DNA from 3 places in the Thermoleptolyngbya sp. C42_A2020_037 genome. Region 2 is predicted to be linked to each of the others. Evidence: riboswitches for the same ligand, from Rfam matches in the RefSeq annotation. Region 2 holds a riboswitch; each other region holds the start of a gene.
What was found. Region 2 has a riboswitch for cobalamin ahead of IGS16_RS20365 (HupE/UreJ family protein). Riboswitches for the same ligand answer to the same signal wherever they lie in the genome.
Positions count from the first base shown of each region.

Region 1 (10,707 bases), on a different contig from region 2:
CGCTGGGGCGGATTACATCCGTTACAGATAGCCAGGGGTATCGCAGCGAAGTAGTCTACGACGACCGCATCGCACCTCGCCCCCACCCCACCGATCCGCAACTGGTTGCCTACGCCTTTCAATCCGTGCGCCTGACTCGCCCCAACCCCGCCAATCGCGCCCAAACAGAACAGGTTGAGGTGCAAAATCAGGGCTGGGCCTTTACCCACGCGCCACGCCGCGCCGCCAGCAATCCGGTGACGCTGGCAGCCGCCCTGCCGCTGCCTGGATTTTTCACAGCCCAGGGCGATCGCTATTGGGACTGGGCCCGGCGCGGCCGCGAAGCCTACGACCAGCAGCAAGCCGTGCGGGACTATTGGGAGCGTTTTGACCGAGCCACGCGCGATCGCAGCGCCCAGGACATCGACGACCTGACCGATCTGGGACATTATCGCGACGGCGTAGAAGCCGCAACAACAGGCAGCACGGGCGATCGCGTTGGGTGGATTGCCGACCATCACGAACGGCAGCGCGGGGCCCTGCTCTACGCCATCTGCGTGCTAGAAGAACGCTGCGAACCTGGCAGTTCTAGAACCTACGATCCGTCTGGTGATGTGGCGGTTCCTGGAAACACCTCGCGGCAACGGCTGGGTCAGTCGGCTCGCGGGTTCTAGCGGGGTGGTCTACTTTTGTTCTGGGTGGGCTTTTTTGGGGCGGCGTTGCGCCGAGGCGGTTGATCGTGCGGATCATCTAGATACAGCCGCCCCAAGTTGCGTTGGCTACAGCGCCGCTTAGAAGAAGTGCTAACTAACGACTTGTCCATCTCTGACGTGGATCGTGCGGCTGGCACAGGCAGCGATATCCAGTTCATTACCCGCACCTCAAAATTGGTGACGATACGGGCGATTGAAATGGAGACACAGACGAATTAAATGCCAAACCAGGCACAAGTTGCGCCTGCAAATCGCCCGCAGCCCCGTTCTGCAAAGACGGCTGAAACTCCTGCGGAGAGACGGGTTGGGCGTTTTCTTTCATGGTGTTCTGTCATGATCTGAAGACAAAAATTTGATCCACTGAATCAGAACACATAGAGGAGAAATCAGAGGTGAACAAGAAGAGAATGCCTGGTCAGCCCTGAGGCACCCAAGTCGCTGCCGCCTACGCCTTCCCCAAAGCCACAGGCGATCGCCCGGCCACCCTTCCCAAACGAGAAGTTCCCCTGACTTGGCACCCATCCTGGACAAGCAGCCCATGACCTGTGCAAATCGCGGTTGACCTAGCTCAGGTATTCTCCGAGCTTTTGAGCGTAATACTATTTCAGAACCTTGAAAAAATCTGCCATCAGCGTCAGTGCTTCTGGTGTAAGTTTGGTAACGCAGCAGTCATCGTTTGGGCTGTCAACTACAGCGGGGCTTCGCGATGAATTAGATCGAGCTACAACATTGCTCTTTGTGGCTTTTTGTCCAGATTTGGAGTCAGATGAAGTTGCCGTCTTTGCTGCGCTTTTGGTTATGCGAGTTTTTGTGCGGGGTGGCATACGGTGGAGGTCGCTTAGAATCTAGGTCGGTCTCAAGTATTGAAGACACTCTTTTCTCGCTATATGCCCAAGCGGTAATAAGAGTGGCTGGGATAGCTGACTCTCTGGGATGGCTGACTCTGTCGATTGAGCACCACGTTTCCTGAATTAGCTGACTCTGGCTGGAACTAATTAGACAGATTACGCGGTCTGAATAAGAAAGGCTGCATTTTCGGAGTTTCATCGAAACTTTACAAAGTGGGATTTGCCTTTGCGTTGCCCTGCAAAGCGTTGATGCTCAAGGATTGTAGGTCTCCGAGCAACGCTATGTAACTGGGGGTGAGTACAGAGAACGAGGGCGATCGCCCTCACTCTGCGTTCAACCCAACATTCCGTGATACCCTTCTGTAAAGAATCGTAGCGACGGTTTTGCTACAAATTTTTTGATTGTTTCGCCTGTAACTCCCGAAAAACCAGTCCCATCTGTCCCTAATTTTGTCCCTGATCCTGAACAATCTGTCTCTGTCGGTGTGAGGTTGTTGTGATTCAAACGCTGAAATACACGGGCTTTTTGCAAGCCCTCGTCAAGCTGGGTTTCAAACTGGGCAAACGCTCCTGGTGGCTGACGGCAGTGCTGTGGCTGGTGGCGATCGCCCCTGCTCGTGCCGAACTTGACCTGCGCGTGTCGATCGAGCGCGACGTGCCCGCCGTGCAAATTGGCAGCAACACCGCCTCTGTTCTCAAAGATGGCTCTGGGCGGGTGCTGGGGCAACTTCCTCAGGGAACCTCCCTCATCGCCACGCCCGATACCGCAGGTCTGAGGGTAAACGACTGGCAACTTAGTGCTGTCTGGCTAGAGCCGCAAAACGGCGGCTTTGTCTACATCGACAACCCCAACGACAACACGCGCGGCCGTTACTATCGCGGGCGAGTGCTGGTGGTTCCCACCTCCTCCGGACTAACTGCTGTAAATTATGTTGACCTGGAGGAATACCTCTACAGCGTGGTAGGCAGTGAAATGCCCGCAAGCTGGCATCTGGAAGCCCTCAAAGCCCAAGCGGTTGCTGCCCGTACCTACGCCCTCTATCAGCGGCAGACTAGTGGCAACACCGTCTTCGACGTAGGCAACACAACCCGCTGGCAGGCCTATGGCGGCGCAGAAAAAGAGGCTAGCAGCACGATCGCTGCTGTGCGAGCAACCCGTGGGCAAGTGCTAACCTACAACGGGCAACTCATCAACGCAGTTTATCACTCCTCCTCTGGCGGCCATACGGAAAACTCCGAAGATGTATGGGTGAGTCCGCTGCCTTACCTGCGCGGCGTGCCCGACTATGACCAAGCAGCTCCTGTGTTCCAGTGGACAGAAACCTTTACGGCTGAGCAGATGCGGCAGCGCATTACAGGCGTTGGCAATATCCTCCGGTTTGAACTGGTACAGGCTTCGCCCAATCAACGGTTGCGGCGAGTGCGCGTGGTAGGCGATGCAGGCAGCAGAGAGCTAACGGGCGATCAGATGCGGCAGGCGCTAAATCTCCGCAGCACCCTGTTTACAATTCAACCTCAAGCGGGTCAGGTGGCCAGCGCTCAGGGCGCAGCAGCTCCACCCAGCTTCCAGGTGACGGGACGGGGCTTTGGGCATGGCATTGGTATGAGCCAGTACGGCGCGTTTGGCATGGCTTCCCAAGGCTCTAGTTATCGAGACATCGTGACCCACTACTATCGCGGGGCGATTCTGTCGCGCATTCGGGTGCAATAGCGCTGGTGCATAGTGGTTCTATTCCTGCGGTTTTGCGAATAGCGGTTCTATCGCGCCCAATTGGATCTCTTGCCGCTGCGTTAGCACCATCGCAATGTCTTTCTCATAGTAGGCGGCCTCGTTGATAAACACGGGAAACGTGACGGTTTCGCCTGTATAGGGCAGGGTTTCTCCGGTGAGTGAGAGAAACATTGGGTCATCAGGACTCAGTCTTTCGTAGTCCTGCCCCTGGAGTTGGGGATGGATCATAGCGGTGATTTGTCCCTCGGCATCTCTGGGGTAGGGCACCGTGCCCAAATATCGATAAACAGTTAGCGGTTGTACCGCAGGCAACGGTTTGTCCCAGTTTTGCTGGTCTAGCACATCCAGGATTTGCTGAACCAACGCCTCGGTGCGCTGAAACAGGTCAGCCCGCAGCACACCCTGAGCCACCGGGCCAACCTCTAGGCAAATGCCAAACCGACCGAGCGATCGCAGCGCGTCTTGCTGTCGCCCTGAGTCGGCCGAACTGTAAATCCGCAGGTCGGGCTGTTGGGCGCTGAGGGCTGCTGCCAGTCTCAGTTTAAACGGGTGGTGATCATCCAAGATTAGCGTCATCCCCATGTTCGACGTGGTGCTGTGGATATCGAGAATGACATCGGCAGGTGTGGAGCCGGATGGCCCAAAGCGGCGGTTGATTTCTTGCGCCCGACGGATTTCATAATCGACGGGGTCTGGTAGTTCCAAATGGGCGCGATCGCAGCATCGGTTCATATCCTGATCGACATAGCGCACCCCAGCGGCGATCGCCTCCAGATTGCTCAGCAGCGTCATCGTCTCGAAACTGGGGCGCGAGATGAGTTGGGGAGCGTATTGAAATCTCCGGATCAGGTAAATTCCCGTCAACTCGTTGCCATGTGTGCCGCCGACCAGCAGTACTCGCCGAATCCTATCCATATTTCTATAGCTATCTCTATAGCTTGCCTTAGTGTCTTATTCATCTCCGACAGGACTTACCCGCCTGCGATGGAAATTTCGGGGTTGAATCGTGTTTCGCAGGCGCAGCTCATCAGAAACCTTTCAACTGCATTCCTTTTCTCTTAAATCGAGATGAGGCCAGAATAGCGCGAGAAGCCTGGGGGTTGCCGCAGTTATAATGCCTTGATGTCGCTACCTATGGCGATCGCCCAAGAGGCTATGCACCCACCCTCAGGAAACGAGTGCTTTATATTCCTGTAGATAGAAAAGCCCGTCTCAAACCTATAACCAAGGGCGATCGCCCAACACTCCCTGTGGGAGATACCAATCACATCGCATCAATTTATGCTGTGATACAGCAAGATTGAAACAGCGATTAAAGGTTATCACGCTGCCCCAAATTACCAAATTAATAGTTGAAAGGGCAATGTTTGGGTCGCCAATGTATCTCAATCTCGCGCCAATAATCTCTGAGTTGAGGTGCTAAACGTGCTGAGTTTTAATGCTTTGTTTTTAGTGGAACCTGCGGTTTCTGCTGCCCAAGAAGGTGCGGGCGTGTCTCTGGCTGCGGTATTTGTGGTTGGCTTTCTGGCTGCGGCAGGTCTGGGTTCTATCGCCTGGTACAACTCTCGCCGTCCGACGGGTTGGGAAGATAAGGAGCGTCCTGATATTGTGCCCGAAGTCGATCCGAATCCACACGTTTAATTCAGGTTTGGATTGAGAAAATGATTGGGGCGATTAACAAGAACTGGGCTAAAGGCTGGGCTTCAGTTTGAAGTTTTTGGATTTCTGCGCGTTTTCTTTGAATTTTCTTTGAGTTCTTGTAGGGATTTTTGAAAAGAGGGCGATCGCCCCCAAAACCCTTCCCTCAAGATTGCTTGCAAATCTATTGGAGGATAATTCCATGTCAACGAACGAACGAGTCGAACGGGACACCTATGATCGCGGGATTATCCCCGCTGAAACTGCCGCCCGCAAAGAGCGCGAAGGCGAGAACTACAAGCAAACCCCGACCGCTGAAGGCGACATCGATACGGCTGCGGGCTATACGGTAGACAACGAGGGCCTGGTGAATAATTTCGCCGTTGAACCCGAAATGTATTACGAGGTGCCGGGCGACCTGAAGGCGAAGGAAGAGGCAGAAGAAGCCGCCCGCGCCGCCGAACTCGCCGAAATTAACGACACCGATGAAGACGGCAAGTTGACCGAAGATGGCGACAATCGCAGCAAAGGCGTTGGCGTGATCTAAATTCAGCCAAAAGGCTTGCTGAGCGAAGGTGGGAAGTGCTGCCGATGACGGGGCGCTTCCCTATTCGTTTAGTGCGGCTGGAGCAAGGACAGATATGCCAGGATCTTTCGCTTCTATCTTGCCAAAGCGAGCGATCGGATAGAAGCGGAAGATGGCTCGACCGATGATGTTTTTAACAGGCAGAAAGCCCCAAACGTGGGAGTCGTTGCTGTTGTTGCGGTTGTCGCCCATGACAAAGACGTGGCCCGGCGGCACCGTTACGGCACGCATTTCATAGTTGGGGGGTTCGGCAATATAGGGTTCCGTCAGGGGTTTTCCGTCGATCCAGACTTTGCCCAGGTGAACCTGCACCGTTTGTCCGGGTTGACCAATCACCCGCTTGATGAACGCCTGATCGGTCGTGTAGCCCAACTGCTGAAGCTGGGTCGGTGGGTCGAAGACCACGATGTCGCCCTGCGCCGGAGGATGCAGCCGATAGGACACTTTTTCGACCACTAGGCGATCGCCCACTTGCAGCGTCGGCACCATCGAATCCGATGGGATATACCTCGGCTCCGCTACGAATAGCCGAATCACGAGCGCCAGCGCAAGGGCGATCGCCAGCACCAGTCCGTTTTCTCGCTGGGTCTTCCAGAAGCCAGCGCTGCGCTGAGGTGGCTCATTGGCGCGATCGCCCGCCAGGGCTTCGGGCGGCTCTGGAGACGCAACCGTTGGGCTGGGTTCGATGGCGTTGGGCAGCGAGGCGTTTGATGCAGGCGTGTCACCGGGCGGAGTCGTCATGGGAAAACGCAGGCGGCTAAAAAGAGTAGTTAAAAGGCGTAAAACGATTCGGAGCGTACCTGGTCTAGTTTAGCCCCCAGCAGCACCGCTACGTCCTGAAGCTGGGCCGGGCGATCGCCCACCGCGCAAATGTCTACATCCACCGCTGTCAGGTCGATGCCCGACTGTGCCAGGGTTTGACCGATCTGGTCGGGCTGCGTCGGCAAATAGTGAAACAGCGGCCACTGCTGCTGGAGCGATCGCCAATCCGCCTCATACGGCAGGCAGTCTGGCGTTTCTGGGTTCGCCTGCACCAGCCACACGGGCCGATCAAAGCCCTGCTCTCGCAGCCAGTCGATCTGGCTTTTTAGCGGGGCAATGCCCGAACCCTCGGCAATATACAGGCGCGGCCGATCGGGAATGTGCGCTAGCGTCATCAAGCCGTAGGGCCCGCGCAGGGCGATCGCCCCGCCGATGGGTAAATCTTGCAAATAGGCAGAACTCCAGCCCACCCGCGACACGCACAGTTCGACTTCTGGACAACGCGACGGCGACGACGCGATGGAGTAAATCTTGCTGAACTGCTTGCCATCTCGCTGAAACCGGGGCCACACTGACTGCCCAGGCCAAAACCGAAAATCTGGCTGATCTAGGTATAGGCGAATGGCCTGAATCGTTGGCGTAAGGGCGATCGATGACAGCACCGTACCGACGCAATCCATGGCCGGAAGGGGAGTCGGCGGCGGGGCGATCGCCGAACGAACCCCAGGCGCACTAACCTCCGACAAAAGAGGCTGTCGCCGTTCTAAATTGTGCATTCTCACCTCGACCCGTGCATCGCGGGCATCGCAATGGACAACATCGGGCGGGCATTCTGACTTTGAGGCGGGTTTTGCACGATGCGCTCTGGCACGGCTCAAACCCCTCATTCACAGTTGCGGCACAGCGCCGGATTTGCACCGGACTTTCCCCACAAAGTTGGCAAAACCGCAGGGCGATCGCCCCTTGCATAGCAAACATCTGCTGTCTGGACTGATCCTCCAGACAACCCGAATTCGTCCCGAAATTGTAGCTCGGATTGGGTCAGGTCGTCGCAAGCTGAAAATTACGGAAAATTACGGATCGTTGCAACCCTGGCAAACCGGGGGCTGGGCTGGCGTCCCTGCCTACTTGGTCAGCGGCTGCTTGCGAGTCGAGCCGCTGAGTTGCCGCAGCCGCTTGGCGCCCAGCTTTGCGCCTTTGGCCCAGGGCACTTCATGCAGCAGCGTGTAGAAGCTGGGAATGATGAACAGCGTCAGCAGCGTCGCCAGCGACAGACCCGAAAACACGACAATGCCTAGCGGCCGCAGGAATTCTGACCCTTCGCCAATGCCCAGCGCCAGCGGAAACATCCCCAGCACGGTGGTAATGGTAGTCATCAGGATGGGCTGGAGGCGCTGCGGCGCGGCTTGCAGCATGGCGCTGCGGTGGTCTAGGCCTTGCTCTTCGCGGATTTGATTCGCCAGTTCTACCAAAATAATGGCGTTGTTGACCACAATGCCCACCAGCAGCACCGCGCCCACGATCACCGTCGCGCCGATCGCCGTTTGGGTCAGGAACAGACCGAAAATGCCGCCTGCCAGCGCCAGGGGAACCGTCAGCATGATCACCAGCGGATCGACCAGCGAGTTATATTGCACCGCCATCACCACAAACACCAGAAAGGCGGCCAGCCCCCCCAGCAGAATCAGGGATGAACGCACTTCCTGGGCGCTTTGGGCACTGGCGCTAGGCAGGCGGCTCACGCCTTCGGGCAGCGTCAATCCCGCCAGGATCGCGTCCGACTCGGCGATTGCATCGCTGAGGTTTGCGCCATCCACCAGGTTGCCTACGATTTGAAAGATCTGCCGCTGGTTGATCCGCTGAATTTCTCCGGGCGCTTCGCCAGCCTCGATCCGCGCCACGTCGGCCAACCGCACAAGCTGTCTGCCGCTCGTAAAGACAGGCAGTTGGGCAAGCTGGGCCGGGCGCTGGATGGCATTGTCGGCAAGCTGCACGCGGATATCTACCAGGCGATCGCCCCGCTGAAGCTGCGTGGGCACTGATCCCGTAATGGCGGTCTGAATCGTGTCGCCAATGTCTTCGGTGGAAAGTCCCAACTGCGAAGCCCGCTCCCAGTCTGGGCGCACCTGGATTTCGGGCTGCGCCTGATCTGCATCGGGGCGATAGCGGGCCTGCCTGGCCTGCGAATCGAGCGCCGCCAGCACTTCGCGCCCTGCCTGCTGTAGGGCACGGGTGTCACTCCCCTGGAGCAGGATATCTACATCGGCCCCGCGCACGGGCGAGTTATTCACAATCAGCCCGCGCACCGATTCTGGACTCAGCCGCAGGCGCGTTCCCACCAAGTTCAGCCGATTCAGTTCGGCGGTCATCCGCTCCGTGAACTCAGCCACATTGGTTCCTGGCTTCAGGGTAATGGTGCTGGAGCCGCGCAGGGGGTTGGCGTTGGTGTTTGTGCCAAACAGCGACCCGCCTGCGGTGGAAAAGAGATACTCCACTTCGGGCTGTTGCAGCAAAATCTGGTCGGTCAGTTCCATCACCCGGCGGTTGTCTGCTAGAGAGGTGCCGGGGGCAAACTGGGCGTTGAGCCGGGCCTGGCCCGTGTTGATGCGGGGCAAAATCTCCTGCGGAAGCTGACCCGCCATCCAGAAGCTCGTACCGCCAAACAGGGCGATCGCCAGCCCAATCACCACCAGCCGATGCCGCAGCACCCACGATAGCCCCCGCACATAGGTATGGGTCGCATCTGCCAGCCGCGCTCGAAACGCCCGCAGCGGAGCCGAATCGCCCACCCGACTCGACCAGCGCACCGCCAGCAGCCGCGAGGTCAGCATGGGCACCACCGTCAGCGCCACGATCAGCGAAGCTGCCACCGCAAAGCTAATGGTGAGAATCAACTGGCTAAATAACAACGAAAAGAAACCGCCAATCAGCAAAAAGGGCAACACAGACACCAGGTTGGTGGTTGTAGACGCGACCAGCGCCGATTCTAGCTGCTGGCTGGCCAGTTCCGCTTGCCGCAGGAGAAATGCCGTCGCGCTGACCCGTTTGCCTGTGCGTCCACGGGTCACATTTTCAGCATCGCTGCTGGGGTCATAGTCGTGTCCACGGCTGGCATAAATCCCGTTGCCATTCCCATTCCCGTTGCTCTTTCCGCGTCCATTCCTGTTGCCATTGCCATTTCCATTACCATGTCTATTGCTGGAATCGTGACCGTTGCTATGTCCATTGCCGTAACCGTAATCATGCCCGCCGCTGTTCGATTCATCCGGTATTTCCACATCCTCGGTCGTGGAGTATTCAGCAGTCTCAATGCTGTTTACGGCGCGGCGACGCTTGGCAGTCTCTACGCCCTGCACAATGCTCTCCAGCATCACGATGGAGTTGTCCACCACAATGCCCACGCCCAGCGCCAATCCGCCCAGGCTAAACACGTTTAGCGTCAGCCCGAAGGTGCCCATGAGCAAAATCGCAATCAGCGTGGCCAGAGGAATGGCGAATACGATGATCAGGGTTTGGCGGAGTGAGCCTAGAAACAGGAGGACAGCGATCGCCGCCAGCAGCGCCCCGATTAGTCCCGACATGGCCACGTTGGAAATCGAGTTGCGAATAAACCGCGACTCGTCCAGCGTCGTGCGAACCGCCATGCCCGTTGGGAAGAGTCCCGCTTGCTCCAGTTCTGCCAGCCGCTGCTTCACGCCTTCTACCACCGACACCGTATTGGCATCGGGCTGCTTTTGAATGCTGACCTTGACCGCCGGGTCGCCGTTCAGCGTCACAAAAATCCGCTGTTCCTCAGTGCCATCCACCACCTGCGCCACATCTCGCAGGTAGACGCGCCGCGCTTCTGGAAAACTGCTGGTCGATGCCTCGCCGCCAGACGCGCTGCTGGCCCCGTTCACGGGCAGCGACAGGTTCCGCAGGTCCTCTGCCGACTGGAACCGTCCGACGGTGCGGATCAGCACCTCCTCTTCCCCGCCTCGCAAGCGACCGCCCGATACATCCTGATTGCGCCCCCGCAGCGCGTTGAGCAGATCGGTCAAGCCCACACCTAGCGCTTGCAGACGATTGATGTCTACATTGACCTGCACCTCTTCGCGCACGCCGCCCGACACATCCACACTGGCCACCCCCGGCACCACCGACAGTTCCCTCGCCAGTTCTTCGTCGGCAAACACGCGCAGATCAACCGACTGGAGCGAATCGGATGTCAGCGCAAACTCATACACTGGAAGCTGGGACGGGTCAAACTTAAAAATTCGCGGCTCTTGAATCGTGTTGGGCAATCGGCTGCGGGCGCGGTTGAAGGAAGCCGTTGCGTCATTTAAGGCGCGATCGATATTGCCCCCAGGACGAAAGTAGAGGTCTACGCTGACCTGCCCCTCCCGCGTTTGGGAATAGATTTGCTGCACGCCATCGGTGGCCGAAAATGCCTGCTCCAGCGGTCGTGTA
Region 1 is NZ_JACYLP010000008.1:14,653-25,359, forward strand. Features, by position in the region: gene IGS16_RS02265 (hypothetical protein) at 1-653, shown strand, start outside; gene IGS16_RS02270 (SpoIID/LytB domain-containing protein) at 2,037-3,251, shown strand; gene IGS16_RS02275 (aspartoacylase) at 3,270-4,187, opposite strand; gene IGS16_RS02280 (hypothetical protein) at 4,725-4,913, shown strand; gene IGS16_RS02285 (hypothetical protein) at 5,113-5,457, shown strand; gene lepB (signal peptidase I) at 5,518-6,237, opposite strand; gene IGS16_RS02295 (FAD-binding oxidoreductase) at 6,267-7,034, opposite strand; cobalamin riboswitch at 7,063-7,223, opposite strand; gene IGS16_RS02300 (efflux RND transporter permease subunit) at 7,383-10,707, opposite strand, start outside.
Region 1: it holds a riboswitch for cobalamin, as region 2 does, so the genes downstream of both, IGS16_RS02295 (FAD-binding oxidoreductase) here and IGS16_RS20365 (HupE/UreJ family protein) in region 2, are expected to answer to the same signal.

Region 2 (10,707 bases):
TGGTGGCGATCGCCGATCCCAGCACCACCCGCCTGCAAACTGCGGTGACCCAGCTTGGGCTAGCACATCGCACGCCCGCCGTTCTTGCCCTCACAGATTGGGCAGCCGCGCTCGCACTGGACGGGGTAGATGCCGTGGCGATCGCCACACCCGCCAGCACCCATGCAGCACTCCTGCGAACTGCGCTAAACCGGGGGCTACACGGATTCGTAGAAAAGCCGCTGACGCTCTGCGCCGCCGAGGGGCGGGAACTGTGCCAACTGGCAGCGGAGCAGGGGCGACGGCTAGTGGTAGATCACACCTATTTGTTTCACCCAGCCGTGCAAGCAGGGCGATCGCTCGTTCAGCAAGGGCAGCTTGGGCAGTTGCGCTACGGCAGCAGCAGCCGGACGCACCTTGGTCCGGTGCGCTCGGATGTCGATGTGCTGTGGGATCTGGCAACTCACGACATTGCCATTTTTAACCACTGGCTGGGAGAGCGACCCGTGCAGGTGCAGGCCTGGGGCACGGTCTGGTTGCAGCCCGCGCTAACCCCACAGCTTGGGGCGATCGCCCAGGAAACACACCAGGCAAAAACGGCAGTACAGGCAGGATTGTCGGATCTAGTCTGGGCGCGGTTGTTTTATCCCAGCAGGTTTCAGGCGATGCTCCAGGTGTGCTGGCTCAATCCCGACCGACAGCGGCGGTTGAGCGTGGTGGGCGATCGCGCCTCACTGATTTTTGACGAAATGGCGACCGATTTGCTAATGCTGCAAACTGGAGCGCTGGTGCTGCGAGACGGGCAATTTTTTCCCACCACCCAGGAGCGACGGGCGATCGCCGTTTCCCGCGAAGAACCCCTGCGCCGCGCCTGCGAACATTTTGTGGACTGTGTGCGGGGCGATCGCCCCTCCGGTCTGTCGTCAGGCGAAGTCGGTGTAGGCCTGATCACAATCCTCGAAGCCCTTTCCCGGTCGATGAACCAGCAAGGGGTGATCGTTCCGGTTACCGACTGAATTTGAAATTTTGGATCGGCGATTTTGGATAGGCGATTTTGGATAGCTGTAAAGCGCCCGGTTCCTTGAACATTCGTGACTCTGCGCGTTTGCTCCTGCAAACGGTGCTATGATTTCAGTCGCTCATCGGCTCTCAAAGGGGAACAGCCTTTGGAGATTGGCGATCGCGCCGATTGGGGAAAGTGCAGTGCAAGTCTGCCGCTGTCCCGCAACTGTGAAGTTGGGCAAGACACCCCGCCCGACCAGTCAGGATGCCCGCCGATGCGCCCTTTTGCCAATTTAGACTCTGCGAGGTACAGACATGAAGGCAAGCATCACCAGAACCCGGAAATTCCCGAAATCGTCCAGAGCACGCGATCGGCGAACCGTCCCGGCCAGCAAACCTAGCGCGGGCTGGCGCAGCGGCGCACTGCTCCTGCTGGCAGGGATGGCGCTCTGTGCTGAACCAGCCCTGGCGCACCACGCCCTGGGAAGCGAAACGCCCAAAACCTTTTTGGAAGGGTTTTTGTCTGGCTTGGCCCATCCTGTGATTGGACTGGATCACTTTGCGTTTGTGGTGGCGATTGGGCTACTGGCAGCAAAGCAGGGCTGGGGACTGCTGTTTCCTATCAGCTTTTTGCTGGCAGCGCTGGGCGGCACGACCCTACACCTGAATCTAGTCGATTTGCCCGCCGTTGAAATTGCCATCGCGGGGTCGGTGTTGATCATTGGGCTGCTGCTAGGGCTGCGAAAGACGCTGCCACTGGGCGGGGCGATCGCCTTTGGAATTTTGGCAGGCTTATTCCACGGCTATGCCTACGGTGAATCCATTGTCGGGGCAACGCCGTCGCCCCTGACCGCCTATCTACTAGGTTTCACGCTGATTCAGGCGGCGATCGCCTTTGGAGTGTGGTGGCTGGGCGATCGCCTGCTGCGCCGCACCACCGAACGAGCCAAAGCGCTGACCCTGCCTGGACTGGCGATCGCAGGTGTGGGGCTGGTGTTTTTGTTGCAGGCTATTTGAGCTAGATGGGGGATAGAGAGATGGAGTGACTGATCCCTTTCCTATCCCCCCACCCGCTGCCACATCGTCTACCATGAGAGAGAGCTTCACCCTTCTTTACCTATGGAATGGCGAGAACTGGGCGGAAATTGGCTAGTGGTGCCAGAAAGCCCGACAGCGATGATTCATTTTTTGGGCGGGGCGTTTGTGGCGGCAGCTCCGCAGGTCACCTATCGCTCGCTGCTAGAGCATCTAGCAGAGCAGGGCTATGCTGTCGTTGCCACGCCCTTTGTCAACACGTTTGACCATGAGGCGATCGCCCGCCAAGTATTGCGGTCATTCCTCCGGGCTGAGGAATATTTGCTAGAGCGCGTGTTTCGTCGCAGCTACGTGCCGCTCTACGGTGTCGGCCACAGCATGGGCTGCAAGCTGCATCTGCTGATCGGCAGCCGCTCGTCGCAAGAGCGAGCCGGCAATATTTTCCTGTCGTTTAACAATTACCCAGCGCGGCGATCGATTCCATTTCTGGATCAAATGTCGCAGTTTTCGACCCAGTTTTCTTCCCAGATTCCGCCCCAGTTTGCGCCGCTGCTGAATGTGGAATTTACGCCATCGCCGACAGAAACCTACACGCTGATCGAGCGGCAGTATCAGGTGCGGCGCAATCTGCTGATTCGCTTTGCGATGGATGATATCGACCAGACGCGATCGCTCTCGGACGTTCTCACCCGCCGTTTTCCAGACATGACCACGCTGCACACGCTGGGCGGCAACCACCTAACGCCAATGGGTCAAGATTTGAAATGGCAGCCCGGTGAAACCTTTACGCCGCTGGATGCCCTCGGACAGTTTATGCAGCAAGGGCTAAACCGAGATTTCATTCAGCTCAAGCGCACCATCACGCGATGGCTGAATCCGGTTGCTGCCTTCAATTTGCCCAGATAGCCCGTACCGCCAGATTAGGCAAAGTTAGGGCAAAATCGAGACGGCCTGCTAAAACAGGTGTAGCAATCTGTGTCGGGTGATTGCGTCTTCTGCCACAACCGGGAGCCGACGCTCTGGCACAAGCGCTATGCTGAGGTCGTCACGGAGTTGGCGTGGGATTCAGAAGGAGAAAGCAATGGGTCGGTTGATGAAACAATCCACAAGACAACTGCTGCTGGGGAGCCTGCTGCTGGGCGGACTGGCGGGGCTGGTCGGATGCAACGATGCCCAGCCGCCTTCGTCCTCTCCTGGCGCGTCGCCGACGGCTGGCCCAGGGTCGCCTGCGCCTTCTTCCCCTGCGCCCAGCCCGACGGCTTCTGCTCCAGAACCAACCGATCCGTCGCTGTTTGTGATTTCAGCCGAGGGTATCGGCCCGGCAAAACTGGGCATGACGCTGGGAGAACTAAAGCAAGCGCTGCCCAATGCCACCTTTGAAGTGCGATCGCCCTTTATTGTCGATTTCGACGCGATCGCCGTGTCCCAGAACGGCAAGCCACAGTTTTATGTGCTGTACCTGGCGGGCGAGAGCTTTGGCGATGATGACGTGGTGCAGGGCGTGCTGACCGATAACCCCAGCTACCGCACCGATCGCGGCGTGGGCCCCGGTACGGCGATCGCCCAGGCAGAGCAGATCTATGGCGATGCCACGCTATCCTACAACACGCAAAACGAATCGCGGGAATATGTCCGGTTTGCCCAGCATCCCGCCACCAACCTGTCCTTTGGCACGGGCAATGGCAGCAGCGAAACAGCAGGCATTTATCCCTCGCCCACAGCGGAATACAACGAAACGCAGCAGTTTCGAGAAGATGCGACCATCCAGTCGGTGCTGGTCATCTGCCTGAATGAGGCCTGCACGCCTGCTTCACCCTGAGCCAGCTTTGGGGTTTGCTTTTGGATTTTGGGTTTTGGATTTTAGATTGCTCAGCCTTCGGTCTTTTGCCTGCTCGCCACTATGCTAAATGTTCTGGTTTCCTCGATTGTTGCGCTGTGGGTGAGTGCGATCGCCCTGCTGTCGGTGCAAAACGCGACCCCTGTCGAACTGCGCTTTTTAACTGGCAGGACGGTGCCGATTCCCATCGGGCTGATGCTGGGGTTTAGCGCGTCGGCAGGGATGCTGGGCGCGGCGCTGGTCCTACCGGGCGATCGCGCTTCCAGTGCCCGCAGCCTAGACGAGGGCGATCCGTTTGAGGACGAATAGCTTTCGCTAAGTAGCAGAACACCGGGCGATCGCCCAGACATCCCCCTGGCTAGGCAGAAGCCTAGAGTGAATACACCCGCCCATCAATCAGCAGCCGAGTAATGCCCTTTGCCTGCAAATGGGGACTGGCCTTCAAAAACACCTGACCGTCGGGAATCTTGACCACGCGCTGCATTCGCCGCACATAGCGCTTGGCCACCCGATGATTATCAAACACAGGCAGGGTGCGCTCCTCTTCCTGGTCGTCGGGAATCAGCCCCAGCCCCGCAAAGTCCTTGAGCGGCCGAGTCACCAAATCCGACGTGCGATCGACCACTAGATAGCAAGACTTGGGCAGTTTGGCTTCCGAGAGCGGCGCAATATGCAGCGGCATGTTGCTGTGCAGTCCACCCGTCAGGTCGTCTAGCTCAACGGCTGCGTCAAGCAAGGAGCCGTCATCGTCATCGTCCAGATCGTCATCCAGATCGTCGTCGAGGTCGTCTGTCAGGTCTTCATCATCTAGCTCGTCGTCATCTTCTTCGTCTATATCCGTGAAAACGCCTTCATGCTTCAAAATGTCGCGCTCAACTGCCTCTAGCTCAGCGACGACAGGTTCCGAAGAATCCTCCCCCCCAAGCTCAGCGTCCGCAGCGAAGGCCGTTTCAACAGAGGCGATCGCCCCATCTTCATCAATCCGCTTCTTTTTAGCCAGTTTGGGCGGCGCAACCGTGGATGGTTTGCTGGGTTCGGGGGGAACGCTTCCTGAACGGCGGCGCTGGCGGCGACCATCGCGGCGTGCGGAGTCCGGCTCGGCTATGTCCATCTCGTCCGCATCCGGCTCCACGGCTTGGGGCACGGCGCTAAACACGTGTGGCTGGGGAGGCTGCGGATCTTCTTCTGATTTCAGGGTCTCTGCCGCTTCTACAGCGGTGGATACGTCGGCGGCGTTCTCAACTTCAGACTTGCTGCTGCCTGCGGTTCGCTTTTTCTGAATCAGCGCGTCATATTCGGCTTCCGACAGGCTTTGCTTCAGAATGCGGCTAATTGTAGAGGTACTGACGCTGAATTGCTGAGCCAGGGATGTGGTGGTTTCGTCTGACTGGCGATACAGTGCCAGAATTTTTTGCTTGTCAGAATCGGTCAGTTTTGTAGGAGGCATGCCGCGTTAACCACTCGCCCCACCGGGGAGCACTGAAGAAAAAACCTGATTGATCGTAACTCAGAATTGTCTGACCCTTGCACGTAACAGTACAAGGGTAACTAAAATTCAATGTCTGCGATCAAACAAAACACTCAGGCGCGGCGACGACTACCCCGACGAGAGCGGCTCGACAGGTCGTATTCTAGCGCAGCACCAATAGCAAACAGGCAGGCGCTAAAAATCCAGAACACTTCGAGCAAGCCGCCCGTTTGATAGCCCTCGACGTAGCGGGTGGCGTAGAGGAACCACATATCTGCAACGTAAAAGCAGATTGCAGCGGCGGCAATGAAGCGCCAGGACAGCGAGAATCGCCCGCCCCAAAACGCCAGCAGCAGCGCCATCGCAGCCATCAGCAGAATGATATCTCCAGCCACATAGGCGATCGCAAAGGTATCCGAGAACGGCGATAGGGTTTCTTCGAGCGCCACCGCCCAACCGGGGACTCTGGAGGTTGCAGCAGCGGCGGCCGGGGCAGGCTCGGCAGGCACAGGGGTAGCCGCTGGAGCCGCTGGAGCCGCGTCGGGCGCAGTCTGGGCGATCGCCGGAGGATCAATCCAGACCGCCGCCGAAGCAGCCGCACTTGCCCCGTTGTAGATAAACCAGGCAATCACAACCCCCAAAACCCCTACGCCTATCACCGCTAGCCACTGCCAGATTGCCAGGTTCAGCTTGCGCGAAGACACCGCCAAAAACATACCCGCGCCCACCAGCAAATACATCAGCAGGAAAAACAGGTCGGCGGGAGACGCATCCGGTTCCTTGCCCCAGCCAATTTCCCACTGTCCAAGAATCAAATTGCCGATAAAAAAAGACAGCATTCCCAGCCCAATCAGCAGCCAAACCGTGCGCCCGCTCACGATCAGCGGACTGCGCCAGTTGCGAAAACAGAGAATCGACGCTCCCAAAAAGGCAATATTTTCCAAAAAATAGGTCGTAATGCCATACCACTCTGGGCGACCCTGCCCCGGCAGCGGTACGCTAAACAGCAAGAAAAACAGCAGGGAAAACACCGCCCACAGGATAGCGATGATGACAATGGTCTGCACTGGGATGGCCGAGGAAGAGCCAGGGGTTTTCTTAGCCACAGAATCACTCCTTAACTGGAGGGCACAGGAAGATGCGGGTTGAGAATAGCCAAATTAAAACAGAATTTTTCACAGTTTTGACGCTCAATGGCAACTTTATTAAGAAGCCGCAGGGTAAAAAGCTGCACTAGACCACAATGCAAGGCGACGAGTCTGACTGATCGAGCGATCGCCCTCAATGAATAATCGCGGAATAATCGCGAGGAAGGATCGCGAAGAATGCTTGCGAATACCTGCCAGCTATTGCCAGTCTTTTCCAGAGGGGGACTGCTTGAGCCAGTTTAGGAACTGCGTGCGATCGCCCTCAGACATATCCTGAAGCGCATCCAGCACCCGCCCTGTAAAGCTAGTATTCCCAAAATGCTCCTTACCCAAGCGCAGCAACTCCAGCAGCAGCGTATTCAGATGATGCTCTTGCCAGGGGGGCACCTGGAGCGATGCCAGCGGATCGACCGTCAGAAGCTGGTTAATCGCATCCGGCGACTCGGCTTGAGGAAACCGCCACTGCTGAAATACGCTGGAAATTTCTTTCTGAAACATGCCAGCTTGCCGTCCCCCCAGCAGATCTTCGATATCGATGTAGACCGCCTGGAGCAGCAGCAGCGCCGCCTGAATCAGGGCTGGAGACGTGCTATCCGTTGCCACCTGGTCGCCACTGTCCGCCGCAAGCTGATCCAGTCGCACCTTGCCCCACACGCTGTAGCGCTCCGGCTCCTCCAGCAACACGCAGGCTTTGCCTCGGTTATCCGTCAAATCCCGCCAAAACGCCTTTGCGTCTTCCTCCTGAGCCGCGTTAAACACACTGATCAGCCGAAAGGACTGTCCCTGGTAATGCAGAACAGGAATCTGTTGATCTTTTTTGGGGTGTTGAACGCTCGTAATTTCAACATCCTGCCGCTTTAAGATAAACATGATTTGGCCGGTTGACTCCTGTCAGGGCGGGGGTGTTGGAAAACCGCCGTTCGATGGGCGATACACACTGGATTGGTCTAAGTGTACACCTGATACCGGATTCGTTTAGCGCTGGGCACTGAGACGAACCTGGTTTTGGACAAAACGCTTAGACGGTAGATAGACCGTTTACGGTAGATCGCTTACAGGGGAAGGCCCGGCAAGCGTTGGATCGTATAGTAAGCCTATAGTAATTTTGATAGGATGAAACGCGGAGACTTCGAGTTGGGCTGGTTTAGTTTTCCCATCTTGTCTGTGTTTCCTAACGCTGCCTGACGGTCTCGCGAAAAATGTGGGTGAGTCAGGGTTGGGCTTCAGAGGTTCAGGATTCAAACTTTCAGGATTCGACTTTCAGATAAACATTCAGATAGCGAATAGGGTGAGAATATTTCAGGTGTTTAGATGCTGGAGATTCTGAATTGCATCTAAATTCATCTAAATTTACGACCCGCAACGGATCAGGCTCCAAGCAAGATCGGGAACTGATAAGATTGAATCTGGCTGAAGCCTGTTAGTGATGTTTTGGGTTTCGTTGGCTCCAGTAGCTCAGCCGGATAGAGCAACTGCCTTCTAAGCAGTCGGTCGCAGGTTCGAGTCCTGCCTGGGGCGTTTTTGATTTTGAAAAGCTAAGTTCTGAAGGGCTGAAGTTTGAGAAGCTGAAGGAATCTGAAGGTTTCTATTCGACCCGCGCGACAAAGCCGCTGCGACGGCGATCGCCCGCACCCGTCAGCCTCCCATCCGGGGTCGCCAGCACCGCATGAACCCCACCAAAAAACATATTCTGCTGTTCCCACGGCACGATCTCGCCGTTCCAGGGAAATTGAGTGTGGACTTTGGGAATCTCAAACCCCGGCTCTAGGTTCATCACGTCTGCTTCCCAGTGGATGCGAGGTGAGTTTACAGCCTGCTCAATTGGCATCTGAAAGTCGATGACGTTGGAAATCACCTGCAAAATCGCGGTGCGAATCCGGTTGGAGCCTCCAGACCCCAGCACCAGTTCTGGCATTCCCGCCGCCAGCACCATCGTCGGAGCCATCATGGAAGAAATTCGCGCATCAAGCGGCCACTGATGGAACCCGCCAGGATGCAGATCTGCCTCGCCCAGCATATTGTTCAGCATGATGCCTGTTCCCGGAATCGTATAGCCCGACCCTTCGCCGTTAGAGGCAGTAACGCTGGCTGCATTGCCCTCGCTGTCAATCACGCTAAAGTGGGTTGTGCTGCCCCATTTGTTTACCCCGGCCGTCTGCAAAAGCTGCTGGGCATAGCGATGCAGGTGTGCCTCTGCTAGAAAGCGCTCTGCCACATCGGGCTGGTTAATCCGGGAGTCGTATCCATCGGCACGGGCCAAGTTGGTGAGCCGCATCGCGTCTGCCAAAAGCGTCAGGTGCGCCTCTGAGCCAAATTCGTACCCTGCAACCTCGACTTGAGACAGCAGCGCCAGCGCAAAGGCAATCAGGCAGCCGCCAGAACTGGGGGGTGGATTGGTGACAAGCGTGGTACCCCGATAGCGGGTCATCAGGGGCGATCGCTCGATAACGCGATACTGGCGCAAATCCTCCAGCGACAAATAGCCGCCCCGCGTTTGGGAATCTTTTACTAGCGCATGGGCAATGTCACCTTCATAAAACGCCTGCGGACCCTCCTGCACCAGCAGCCGGATCGTTTCTGCCAGGTCGGGATTATAGAAGCGATCGCCCGGTTGCAGCAGTTCTCCCTCTCGCGTGCAGAGTTGCCCCATCTCTGGACAGGCCAGCAGAATGGGTCGCAAGATGCGAAAACAGTAGGTCTGGAAGTCGCCGATTTCCACACCCGCCGTGGCGTAGTGCAGCGCGGGTTCTGCCACAACCGACATAGGCAGTCGCCCCAGCCGACGGTGCATCTGAAACAGACCCGCCACGGTGCCCGGAACGGCGATCGCCCCCAGGCCAATATGAAACTCCTGCACCGCCGTTCCAAAATCCACCAGCACTGGATAAAACTCGACCGCCTCGACGGGTCGCCGCTGGCGCGGAGTCTGGGTAAAAAAATCGAACAGAATATTTTGCCGCTCCGCCGTGTGTGCCAGCAAAAACCCCCCGCCGCCCAGCGACGTGAGGGTTGGCTCTGTGACACAGGATGCCAGCATCGCCGCCGCCGCTGCGTCAAACGCATTGCCCCCCAGCCGCAGCATCTCGGCTCCAGCTTCGGCGGTTTTGGGATGTCCGGCGGCGATCGCGCCACGGGTCTTGGCGGGCATGAGGAAGGTCTGAAATAGAGGGGTGACGGGTTCGCCTGCTGGCAACGAGTCACACAGGCTTCAGCCTATTATGCAGGCTTTCGCTGCTCTATTGGTTCAAACCCAACCCCTGCTCCCTAATCCAGGTCTAGCGAAAGAGATCTGGATTCAGCCGATAGCTGCCAGAGTTTGAGCGGGCGGGAACCGCAGAACGTAGGCGATCGCCCGTGCCTCCGTCTGCCGGGTCGAGGAACGGCCGCAGGTTGATGCCGCTAGCGGGTGCAGGAGAGGAACTGCGGCTGCGGGGCAGGCGGAGATTCAGCACATCGCCAATTTGTTCAATCAGGCGACCGTCGCGCCCCTGGAAGGTTGTCACGCCCTCGGTGCGCTGACCGCTGTCGGCCACAGTCAGGTTCTCAAACACGCGATCGCGCACGATGATCGGGTCTTGTCCGGGCGGCACCGTCAGCACCAGGCGGCAGTCGGGGACTTGCTGGGTCGTGGCGCAGACGACGTTATAACCGTTCAGCGTCCCAGTTTTCAGTTCCGTCAGTCCATCCGGTCGATAAGATTCCAGCCTCCGCGCAATCTCGGCACAGCGGCGATCGGCCGTCCAGCCGCCGCCCAGCGTCGTCGGCCGTGCCCAGGGATAAAGTTGCCCCGGCTGGCTGGCGGGCGAATACATCACCTGGTACTCGCCATTTTCAAGCTGGCAGCTAAAGCGGGTGCCGCTGGGCACGGTCTGCGCGTCGGCGGGTTTGGGCATCGTCATGGCCCCCATGCCGACCACCACCGCGACACCTGCTGTGCTTGCCAATCGTTGCCAGAGGTTAAATTGTTGACGCATGTGAGGCTCTCCCTTTCCTGATGTGCCTGCGAATGAAGTGGTAATAGAAGTGGTAATAGAAGAAGTGGGACTGGAACAGGGGCGATCGCCCATCACCCAGCAATCCGTTGCCAGACCGATTCCATCGATTCAGTCACCTGTTAGGCCCAGTTCTATACAAACCCTGGACGGGTCGCCTCAGAAAAAGTGCCTGAATCAGCCCCGGTTTGGGACAAGGCTCCAAACTTTGCTCACAGGGTTTAAGCCTGGAGAAGCGCCTTGGGG
Region 2 is NZ_JACYLP010000056.1:145,622-156,328, reverse strand. Features, by position in the region: gene IGS16_RS20370 (Gfo/Idh/MocA family oxidoreductase) at 1-995, shown strand, start outside; cobalamin riboswitch at 1,137-1,273, shown strand; gene IGS16_RS20365 (HupE/UreJ family protein) at 1,297-1,998, shown strand; gene IGS16_RS20360 (DUF1350 family protein) at 2,101-2,922, shown strand; gene IGS16_RS20355 (hypothetical protein) at 3,098-3,835, shown strand; gene IGS16_RS20350 (DUF1049 domain-containing protein) at 3,917-4,162, shown strand; gene IGS16_RS20345 (hypothetical protein) at 4,224-5,300, opposite strand; gene IGS16_RS20340 (hypothetical protein) at 5,435-6,427, opposite strand; gene IGS16_RS20335 (Npun_F0813 family protein) at 6,668-7,339, opposite strand; tRNA gene IGS16_RS20330 (tRNA-Arg) at 7,914-7,987, shown strand; gene ggt (gamma-glutamyltransferase) at 8,055-9,617, opposite strand; gene IGS16_RS20320 (COP23 domain-containing protein) at 9,745-10,443, opposite strand; gene IGS16_RS20315 (hypothetical protein) at 10,466-10,707, shown strand, end outside.

Region 3 (10,707 bases), on a different contig from region 2:
TAGCGATCTGCCACGAGAATGCCAGTCTGGGTGTTGCCGATTTCCAGGACAGGATAGCCCGCCAGTTTTTCGGTGGCGCTGTCATACTTTTTGGCGGCGGTCGGCAGACTGATGGTGTCAGAAATCGACAGCAGCGCCATATCTTTTGCGTCTTTCTTGAGCTTGGCTTCGGCAAAGCCTTTTTTCTCTTGAGAAAAGACAACGGTATAGCCCTGACCAGAACCTGGGAAGAACTTGTTAAAGCTGCTGCCTTGTTCGGCATCTTTGGCAACGGCCCTCGCGCCCCGCTGGGTGGACTCTTTCTGCGCCTGGGCATAGGGCGAGTTGTCTACTTTGCTACAGGCCGTAGCGCCAGACAACAGCAGCACAGATAGCAATAAAGCAGCTAGTGCTTTACGCCAGTTAAAACGGATCATCCTAACTCTCCTTTGCAACACGGTTGAAGGTGGCTGGGTTTTACGGGCGATCGCCGCTGGGGTGCGGAGCAAACAGGTTGTAAACCTGGTCTAGCGTGAGGCAAGCCAGACTTCTGGGAAGGAGCCGTCTGGTCAAGCCACAACTCATCTAAAACACCCTGTTCTGAGGCTTTTTGCGGCGTTCAGGACATAGCATACCGTTTGTGGTTCCCTTTTCTCTGTATCTATTCCGAACGCTTGGTTAGGTTTTGTAAATCTCTGGGGTTTGCGGCGGGCGATTTTTCTTTGCATTCTGCTTTGCGGAGGAAGGCAGGAAACCGGGTGTGATACGCTCTGGATTGCATAGAATCCCACGAAAACTCTCACGAAAGCGTGCGGATCAATCGTGTGATATATCGCATCAGCAGCATTTCAGCGGCATCTCAGCTTCTCAAGGGTTTAGCAGCAGGGCTATGGCACACCACACCAGTCTGGGGCAGGCGGCACAGTTCAGCACGGGGCAACGGAGATGGCGACCCCGAAACCTTCTCCAGACCAGACTATTGTCCTTGGCCTGCGGGCTGATGCTGGGCCTATCGACCTGGTTTGCCCGCCCCGCCCACAGCGCCGAGCGCGTCATTGTCAACCTGGGTAATTTTGAAATTTCCCTGGCGGTAGACGACCTGGAAACCTACGCCACTACGGGCGAGGTGCGGGGCGGGCTGAAGCTCTATTCGCGGTTTTTGGGCGAAACGGGCATGGTGGAACTGCGCCAGTTTCTCCAGCGGCGGTTTGACGTTGATCCGGTCGTGATTTCCCAGTTGCTTTATTCCTCATTGGGGGAGGAAACTCTGCTGCGACTGGGAGCAGTCGTGCGAACCGACACGCGACAAAACGGCTTTTCCGCGATTCGGGCAGCGGCGATTTTGGCGGCGAGTGAGCCGGAGGGACTGTCCATCATCGGCTGGCTACGTCAGTATCCGTCCTACAGCATCCGCCTGAATGCCCAGCAGTTGCTCGAACTGCGGCAGCAGTTTTCCACTCAAATCAACTATCGAGATGCTGTTGTGCGGGCAATTAACGAAGAAGTAGCCGCAGAAGCGGCCCAGTCGCCCCTGCCCGCAATCACCGGATTGCCCGATCCGGGGGAGTTGGGCCCCTACCGCGTCATTTCGCGCACGCTGGAGTTTAGCCGCGATCGCCGCACCCTCTTGGGCGATCGCATCCCCCGTCCGTTTCGCGTGCTGCTGCGGCTGCCCGACGGGTTGACCCAGCCCGCACCCGTCGTCGTCATTTCCCACGGGCTGGGGTCTACGCCCGAAGCCTTTGCCTACCTGGGCGATCACTTCGCGTCCCACGGCTTTGTCGCCATTCTGCCGCAGCACATCGGCAGCGATGAGAGCCGCCGCACCAGCGCCCTGGCAGGTGTGCTGACCAGCCCCGTGACATCCGTGGAATTTGTCGATCGCCCGCTAGATATCAGCTACGTGCTGGATACCCTGGGCGAACTGGCAGATACCGACCCAGGGCTGGCAGGACGCATGGACTTGCAGCGAGTCGCCGTACTGGGGCATTCCTTTGGCGGCTACACGGCGCTGGCGCTGGCGGGCGCAAGCTTGAACACGGGCGACCTGTTTCAGCAGGAATGTGCCCGGCCGCAGGCGCGACTGGATGTGTCGCTCGTGCTGCAATGTGCGGCCAGCCGCCTGCCACCCTACACCTACACGCTGCGCGACCCGCGAGTCCAGGCGGCGATCGCCGTTAGTCCGCTGACCTATCCCGTCTTTGGGCCTGAAGGGCTGGGGCAAATTCAAGTGCCCGTGATGATGATGAGCGGCAGCAACGATTTCATCGCCTCAGCGGTACAGCAGCAGATTCATCCCTTCCTCTGGCTCAACACGCCAGCAAAGTACCTGGCCATCATGGTGCCCAGTAGCCACACCTTTGCCGACAACACGCCCTCCTCTGGGGCGACGCTAGACACCGTGAGCCTGCTGCTCTCTGGGCCGTCGCCGCGCTTGGGGCAAGAGTATGTGCGCGAGATGAGCCTGGCTTTTTTGCAGCGACATTTGAACAATCAGCCCGCCTATGAGGTGTTTCTGAATGCCGCCTATGCCGAGTCAATCAGCGAGGAGCCGCTGGACTTGCGACTGGTGCGATCGCTCTCTACGGAGCAACTGGAGCAAGCCTTTGGCGGACCACCGCCGATTCCCTTTGTGCCAGAGGTGACGACCCGCTTACCGAGCGATCGCCCTGGATCGGTGCTGCGGGCGATCGCCGAATCAGGGGTGCTGCGAGCCGCCGTACAGCCCGACTCGCCGCCCTTCGGCACGGTCAGCGGCGCAGGGAACCTGTCAGGCTATTGCGTCGAATTACTCAACGGCCTCACCCAGCAACTCCAGGCACAACTGGGCCGCCCGATTCGCCTCGACCTCAGCGCCGCCGAGGTGTCGAACCGCTTTAGCCTAGTGCAGGCGGGCACCGTACAAATTGAGTGCGGCCCCAACACACTGCGGTCGGATATTGAGGGAGTGCTATTTTCTGCGCCCTTTTTCCTGACGGGGGTACAGCTTTTGGCCGCGGCCGACACCGCCAACCAGTTCAACGCGCTGGGCACGCTGGCCGGAGCCAGGATCGGGGTTCTGCGCGACACGGTGACCGAGCAGGTGATTCGGCAGCGCTATCCAGCGGCGCAAATTGTGACGCTGCGAGGCGCAACAGCCCGCACAGCAGGGTTCCAGGCGCTGCGGAGTGGCGCGATTGACCTATTTGCAGGCGACGGCGTGCTGCTGCTGGGCGAGGCACTGCAAACCAGCAGTTCCCTGGCCGGGGCAGGCTACACGCTGCTACCGCCAGAGCCGCTGTCCTGCGACCCCTATGGAATGCTGCTGCCCGCCACCGACTCTACCTGGCGCAACACGGTGAACCAGTTCCTCACCAGTCAGGCAGCGCGGCAGGTGGGCGATCGCTGGTTGACGCAAGACCTGCGACCCTACCTGTTGCTGACGCTCGATCGCTGCGTGGCAGAGTAGCGTTTGCCAGACTTTAACTTCGTCTTTATGCCGACACCAGCGCCGTGTGCCGCACCGGAATCCGAATCACAAAGGTCGTGCCCTGACCCGGCGTAGACTCGCAGTACATCTCCCCCTTGTGCTTATCCACCACAATTTGATAGCTAATCGATAAGCCCAGCCCTGTGCCTTTGCCAACGGGTTTGGTCGTGAAGAAAGGATCAAATAGGCGCGATCGCACGGACTCTGGAATACCCGTTCCATTATCTGAAATCAGGATTGTTGCCCAATCTGGATCGCTCAATCGAGTTTTGATCTGGATAACGTTCGGATGTTCAGAAATCTCTTGAAAAGATCGCGTTTGATTGGCTTCCTCTAGCGCATCAATTGAATTAGTGATCAGGTTCATAAACACCTGATTAAGCTGCCCTGGATAACATTCCACCATCGGCAAATTCCCATACTCCTTAATCACCTGGATCTCTGGACGCTCTGCCTTGGATTTGAGGCGATGCTGTAAAATTAGTAGCGTATTGTCAATTCCTTCATGGATATCTGCTGGCTTAAATTCAGCTTCATTTAAGCGCGAGAAATTGCGAAGCGACAGCACGATTTCGCGAATGCGGCCGGTGCCAATTCGCATCGATTTCAGAATTTTCTGCAAATCTTCTACCAAAAACGCTAGATCAATTTCTTCCAGCGTCTCTTGCAGCGCTACTGGAGGGTCGGGGATGACTTTCTCGTAGGCATGGACTAATCTGATCAGGTCTTGGGTGTAGGTATTCAGATGTTCTAAGTTGCCGTGAATAAAGTTCACTGGGTTATTGATTTCATGGGCAACGCCCGCAACTAGTTGACCCAGGCTAGACATTTTTTCACTCTGCACCATTTGGGTTTGGGTGCGATGCAATTCTTCCAACAGTTGCTTAAGATGATTGTTCTTTTCCTGAAGTTCTTGTGTGCGGAGGAGGACCTTTTGCTCAAGGGATTGGCTATAGGCTTCTAGCTTTTCATTGGCGGCTTGCTGTTGCTGCAAAAGCTGATTGACAAAGGCAATCAGTTGATTAAAAGATTGGGCGAGGCTGCCGATTTCATCATTGCTGGAAACCGAGGCTTGCAGGTCAAATTTTGCGTTCTGAATGGACTGCTGAGCAACATCAGTGAGCACCTGAACCGGACGGGCGATCGCCCGACTAGTGATAATGCCCAGGACAATGGCGATCGCTGTAGACAGCATAATGCCTGCCACAATCGCCTGAAACCGAAATGCATCTGCCTGATCGAGATGCTGATAGGCTAGAGTTTTCTGATTTTCTGCGACCCGCTGTATCTGCACCAGCTGCTCCGACAGCTTTTCAAAGCGAAGCCGCATCCGAACGGCCTCTGCATCTGTCAGGCTTGCTAAGATCATCTGCTGGGCAGGGCCAGCCGTCTCCCGTGTTAGTTCCTGCGGGTTAATCCGCTTCCACAGTGCAGCAATATGCTGGCGGTAGCCCTCAATGGTGGAATCGTAGCTTTGAGCTATTGTTTCTAACGTTTCTATATCCAAATTTTCCTGGGAAGTGTCCAGGTTAATAAACGAATCTAATTCTGCCAGCAGGGCCTTAGCCTGATTAAAATCATTCGTAAACTTACTCATCTCATACTGAAACCAGATTGGCTCTTGCAGCACTACCAGCAAGCGTTGGGGATGGGATTGGAGAGATAGCGATAGCAGCGACAGCTTATTCAGCTTGTCTTGCTGAATCTCAGCAACCTCTAGGGCTTCTTGTGCTTTCTGCTGTGAATGACTGCCTACCGCCAACCCCAGCAACGCCCCTAACGCAGCAATACTAATCGCCACGCCATAGCCATAGCCAATCTTCTTGGAAATACTTTGGCGAGAATCCAGCCAAGCATCCACACCCGCACCTATCTTTGTAATAAAAGCCATACTGATAAGCGTCCAATCTTAAAACAATCAAGAGCCAATACATCCCAAATCGCGCATACTAAAGACGCTCAAGTTCTTTGACAGAAAGGGTTCCGCCATCGCCAACCCATCCAACGAAAAGCTCTGACGAAAAATTCTGACTATTCTGACTGTTCTGACTATTTAGGGCTACCTACTTAGGGAAACAAAACCATTAGCGACCTAAAACAATTGAAGAACTAGAAATAGAGAATTAGAAAAGCAAAACAATTAGAGGAATTTGTCCTGTCCAATAGCGCGATAGGCTTCTCGAATCATGTCGTAGTCCGCATCATTTGCTACGGAGAACTGACTGTCTTCTGGAAAGCGGACTGCCAAACTTTCCACCGAGCGAATTCCCTGAAGCAGTTTGTTTTGTTCCCGCAGCATACGAGCCTGAATCTCTGCTCCGACCGCCGAGCTAAACGCGCTGCTTAAAACAAACACATCACCAGGCAGCAGTTCACCTCGCGCGACGATTGGATAATCTTGCTCAGAGGCATTAAGCGCTTTTAGCGCAGCTCTATATCGAGGATTTCCCCTAACACAGGCATCCACTTCCCCAAGCCGTAGCGATTGCAGGTCATTTTCCCCAGTCATGACCGCTTTGTAATCTACTTGAGGCGTTAGCCCCGCATCCATTAGCATTTTCGTTCCAGCCAGATGGGAGGCTGTAGAGCCAACTTTCCACATATCAACGGTTTTTCCCTTCAGATCCGCCAAGGATTGAATCCCACTATTGGCACGAACCACCAGAACGGCGTAATAGTTGGAGCGAATCAAGCTGACCAGTGGTGTGGCTTGAGTGCGGGCATGGATGGTGACATATTCAGATGGGCCGGCCCAAACCAAATCCAGCTGATTGGTTTGCAATGCAGAGGCGGCCGTGAGCAAATCATCCATAGGAAAAAACTCAACGGAAGTTTCTAAAACGTCTTCTAAAGCCGCCCGAAACGGATCGTACTTTTCCTTTAATTCATCGATTCCCTGAACATCCGTAATTGCGAATCTAATTTTCTTAGGTAACTTGACAGTGGATACACGCGAAGCCGTGGAGGTTGCACTACAGCCAGCAATAAAGAGACTGGAATACCATAGGAAATTGCGTCGTTTCATGGCATTTTGGGGACTATGCTAGATTGGCGGAACTTAGCCTAGAGTTCCCGTCCAACATAAAAAGTCACCAAAATATAAACAGGATTTACTAAACTTATTTAATCTTATGCTTTGTTAGGATGTACGCAGTTAAACGATTTCTCGCGGGCGGCGCTCGCGAGAAATCGTTCAAAATCCAGAAAACCTATCGCAAGTGCGTAAGGTCTGCTTATTTTGGAAAGCCACAGGTATCGTTACAGACTTCCTGATTCCACGACCTTTTCGAGATACTGGCTTTCCAGCAAAAACGCGCCGCGCCCAAACCGAACGCCCCAATAGCCACCGGGGCGGCGATCTAGTACAATGCCTTCTTCTCCAACCTTAATCAGGTCGGGTGGACGCAGCATGGGCATGGGTTCTGCGGTTTTGAGGTAGGCTGGCAGGGCGATCGCCCGCACCCGATCGCCCACCTGAAACACCTTCTCCTCTGTTCCATCCAGTTCTGCCATTGCTTCACCCTCGTTCAGGGAACTTGCCAGATTTTTTCATGATACTGGCTCGGTTCCGCATAGGGATCAATCATTTCGCCATGATGATGCCCATGCGTATGGCTGTGGGGATGCCCGTGGGCGTGGCTGGGTTCATGGTCATGCGTGTGATCCTGCGGATGGCTGTGTCTATGTGCATGATTTTGAGCATGATTTTGAGTATGTTCATGCGCGTGTCCGTGTGCATGTCCATGATCGTGCCCGTGTGCGTGTGCGTGTTCATGATCGTGCCCGTGTGTGTGTGCGTGTTCATGCCCGTGGACTGCGCCATTGCCCACAGCTACCAGACGAAACTTGCACATTTCGCAATTCATCTGCACCTGCCCAAGCTGCGTTTCGATTTCGCGATCGCGCAATACAGAAAACAGCGTCCTATGCAGCCCCATCTCTGGCAGGCAGACCATTGAAATGTCGGGAAACTGGGACTGCTGTTGGGCTGTGATCGTGGCAATTTTCTTAACCAGCACGCCCGTAAACAAAAAGTAGGGCAGCACGATAATCCGCCTGGGCTGATACAGGCGGGCGCGGCGGAAGCCCTCTTCTAGCCGGGGATGGGTAATGCCGATAAAGCAGGTTTCGACGGTGCGATAGCCGCTGCCTTCCCAGAGAATTCGCGCCATTTTATAGACATCGCCGTTGGCATCGGGATCGCTGGCCCCGCGCCCCACAAACAGCAGCACCGTGTCTTCCCGCGCAATGCCCTGGGGATTCCACTGCGGCTGGTCGAGTTCTGCGAGGCGCGATCGCCACAGATCCAGAATTCCTGGCGTAATGCCAAAGTGCCGCCCATAGTGAAACGTGACCTGGGGATGGCGCTGGCGGGCGCGATCCAGTTCATTGGTCACGTCGAACTTGTTGTGTCGCGCCGCAAATAGCAGCACAGGCAGCACCGACAGGTCGGTATAGCCCCTGGCAACGCACTCGTCTACGCCCTGCTGAATCGACGGCTCTGTCAGTTCCAAAAAGCAGGGCACGACTGGACGCGAGGTGTCTAGCGCTTGATACGCCGCCGCAAAATCTAGCAAGCCCTGGCGACCATCGGCATCGCGGCTGCCGTGGCCCACCAGCAGCACCGGGCGCTGCATCGGTAGCGGGGGAAGATCGAGCTGGAACGAATTTCCGAGGGCGATCGCCTGCTGCTCTGGCTCCAGAGGATACATCAGCGGCTGCGCTAACGGCTCAGGGTTCCCAGCAATGGGTAAATTGGACTTTGAAGAAACGGGGTCAATAGAAAGGGTCATAAAAATCAAAACTCCATTCCCGTGCGACGCGGGAGCTAGAGTGAAAAAACAGCAGGCTGGCGTTCTGGCTGGGGAGTTTTGGTTTGATCAATGTCTAACCAATTCAATATGCTCAGACTCCCATCACAGCTGCGGCACAGCGCCGGACTCTCACCGGACTTTCCCACCCTGCGGCTGTTCACATGTGCCTAGCCATCTTACCCCAGGCGGGGAATCGTGGAATGGGGGAGAGGGGGATTGGGATGTGTCCCAGATTGGGAATGAGGGGATAATAAGAGGATCGCGGGATCGCGTCCTTCCCCGGATTGCGTTTTCAATTGCGTTTTTTAGTGCGTTTTCAATTGCGTTTTCCCAATGTCCTTTCGCAAGCGCATCGCCTTTTACCTCGAAGATATCGACACGCCTACCGGAAAGGCGCTCAACCTGCTGATTACCGGGCTGGTGCTGCTGTCGGTGGCGATTTTTGTCGCGCAGACCTATCCGCTGTCGGAGGAGTGGCGGACGGTTTTGGGGGCGCTGGATCTAGCACTGCTGCTGCTGTTTTCGCTGGAATATTTGCTGCGGCTGTGGTGTGCAGAAGATCGGCTCAAGTTTGTATTCAGTCTCTTTGGGCTGATTGATTTGATGGCGATTTTGCCATTTTTCTTGGGCGCAGTGGATATTCGGTTTATCCGCATTTTCCGCTGGTTTCGGATTTTGCGGCTGGCGCGATTTTTTGAAGGGCGGACGGTGTTTGGCTATGTCACGACGGAAGACAGCGCCATTTTTGCCCGCATTTTGTTCACGCTATTTTCGATCGTGTTTGTCTATTCTGGGCTGATCTATCAGGTCGAACATCCGGTCAACCCGGAGCAATTCAACACGTTTTTTGACGCGATTTACTTCTCGATTTCGACCATTTCCACGGCGGGCTTGGGCGATGTGGTGCCGATTACCGATGGCGGGCGATCGCTCACCATTTTGATGCTGTTGACCGGAATTTTGTTCATTCCCTGGCAGTTGGGCGATTTGATCAAGCAGTTGGTTAAAACGGGCACCCGTGTCGCTGTGCAATGCCTGAATTGCGACCTGTCGGTGCATGACCAGGATGCCCTGTTTTGCAAAAACTGCGGGACGCGGCTGCCTGCGAAGCCAGAGATTTTTTTGGGTGAGAGTGATACAAATCCAACTCAAGTGGAGAACGTGATCAAGTAGACTAGGGTGCAGTTTTATTTCTGGTTTTCCAGAGCGCTCTGGGCTTGCACTCGTCAGCGGGCCCAGGGGTGCGCTAGTTCTATCGTGAGGAGCAAACAGCAATGCAGCAGCGAGGGGTCACAGTTTGGTTTACCGGGCTGAGCGGCGCGGGCAAGACGACGATTCGCATGGCGGTGGAAAAGGAATTGCGCGATCGCGGCTTGGCGGTAGAAGTGCTGGACGGCGACATTGTGCGCCAGCATCTCACCAAGGGGCTAGGCTTTAGCAAGGAAGACCGAGACGAAAACATCCGCCGCATTGGCTTTGTGGCGCATCTGCTCAGCCGCAATGGCGTAATTGTGCTAGTGTCGGCGATTTCGCCCTATCGGAACGTGCGCGATGAAATGCGCGATCGCATCGGAGATTTTGTGGAAGTATACGTCAATGCACCGCTCAGCGTGTGCGAAGAGCGCGACGTGAAGGGCCTCTACAAAAAAGCGCGGGCGGGCGAAATCAAGCAGTTCACAGGCATCGACGACCCCTACGAAGCGCCGCTAAATCCTGAAGTAGAATGCCGCACTGACCAGGAAACCCTAGAAGAGAGCGCCGCCAAGGTGCTGAATTTCCTGAAGCAGCAGGGCTACCTGTCTGGACAACCCGCCGCCTCGCTCAAAAAATCGTAAGCGTCTGGGCTGCTTGAATCAGTCCTGGCACGGCCGCTGCGTTCCATCCCACCTCGGCGCGGCGGCCCGTCAGCAGGATCATCCGCAGACTGTAGGACTGGGGAAACCCTTCGACCTCTAGCCAGAGGCGATCGCTCTCCAGTTCACAGGCAATACGCTCCTCTTCCATTAGTTCTGCCCCCATCTGGCTCATGGTTTCCGCCAGTTGCCCCGCCAGCCGACAAAAATCCTCCAGTTCCGCTGCGGTTAGCTCCAGCGCCCAATCGTCGCCGCCGACGAGTCCAGCAAATTCGGGCGCGTCTTCGTCCCAGCCGATTTGCCAGCCGGGGCCGCGTTTGAGGGTACGAGGCATTGGGAGTAATATCGATTTTGGATTTTGGATTTGCGATTTTGGATTTGCGATTTTAGATAGCCAGTCAAGCGTCTGCGGGGCTTCTCACACCTTCGTTCGTCGCTCCGCTTATTCCGCCATTCGGATCGGCTCAACCACCAAAATATTCGTGCCGTCGAGCCGCCCCAGCACGCGCACGGGCGTATTGACCGGGAGATGAAGCTGCCGCCAGGGCAAATCCAGGCACGCTTTCCAGCGAGTTCCCTCGTGCATGACCCA
Region 3 is NZ_JACYLP010000016.1:14,214-24,920, forward strand. Features, by position in the region: gene IGS16_RS04715 (hypothetical protein) at 1-416, opposite strand, end outside; gene IGS16_RS04720 (alpha/beta fold hydrolase) at 869-3,427, shown strand; gene IGS16_RS04725 (ATP-binding protein) at 3,453-5,339, opposite strand; gene IGS16_RS04730 (PhnD/SsuA/transferrin family substrate-binding protein) at 5,589-6,473, opposite strand; gene sipA (regulatory protein SipA) at 6,707-6,961, opposite strand; gene IGS16_RS04740 (sirohydrochlorin chelatase) at 6,976-8,160, opposite strand; cobalamin riboswitch at 8,278-8,448, opposite strand; gene IGS16_RS04745 (ion transporter) at 8,596-9,435, shown strand; partial or broken gene cysC (adenylyl-sulfate kinase) at 9,531-10,097, shown strand; gene IGS16_RS04755 (DUF1818 family protein) at 10,084-10,449, opposite strand; gene IGS16_RS04760 (CHAT domain-containing protein) at 10,558-10,707, opposite strand, start outside.
Region 3: it holds a riboswitch for cobalamin, as region 2 does, so the genes downstream of both, IGS16_RS04740 (sirohydrochlorin chelatase) here and IGS16_RS20365 (HupE/UreJ family protein) in region 2, are expected to answer to the same signal.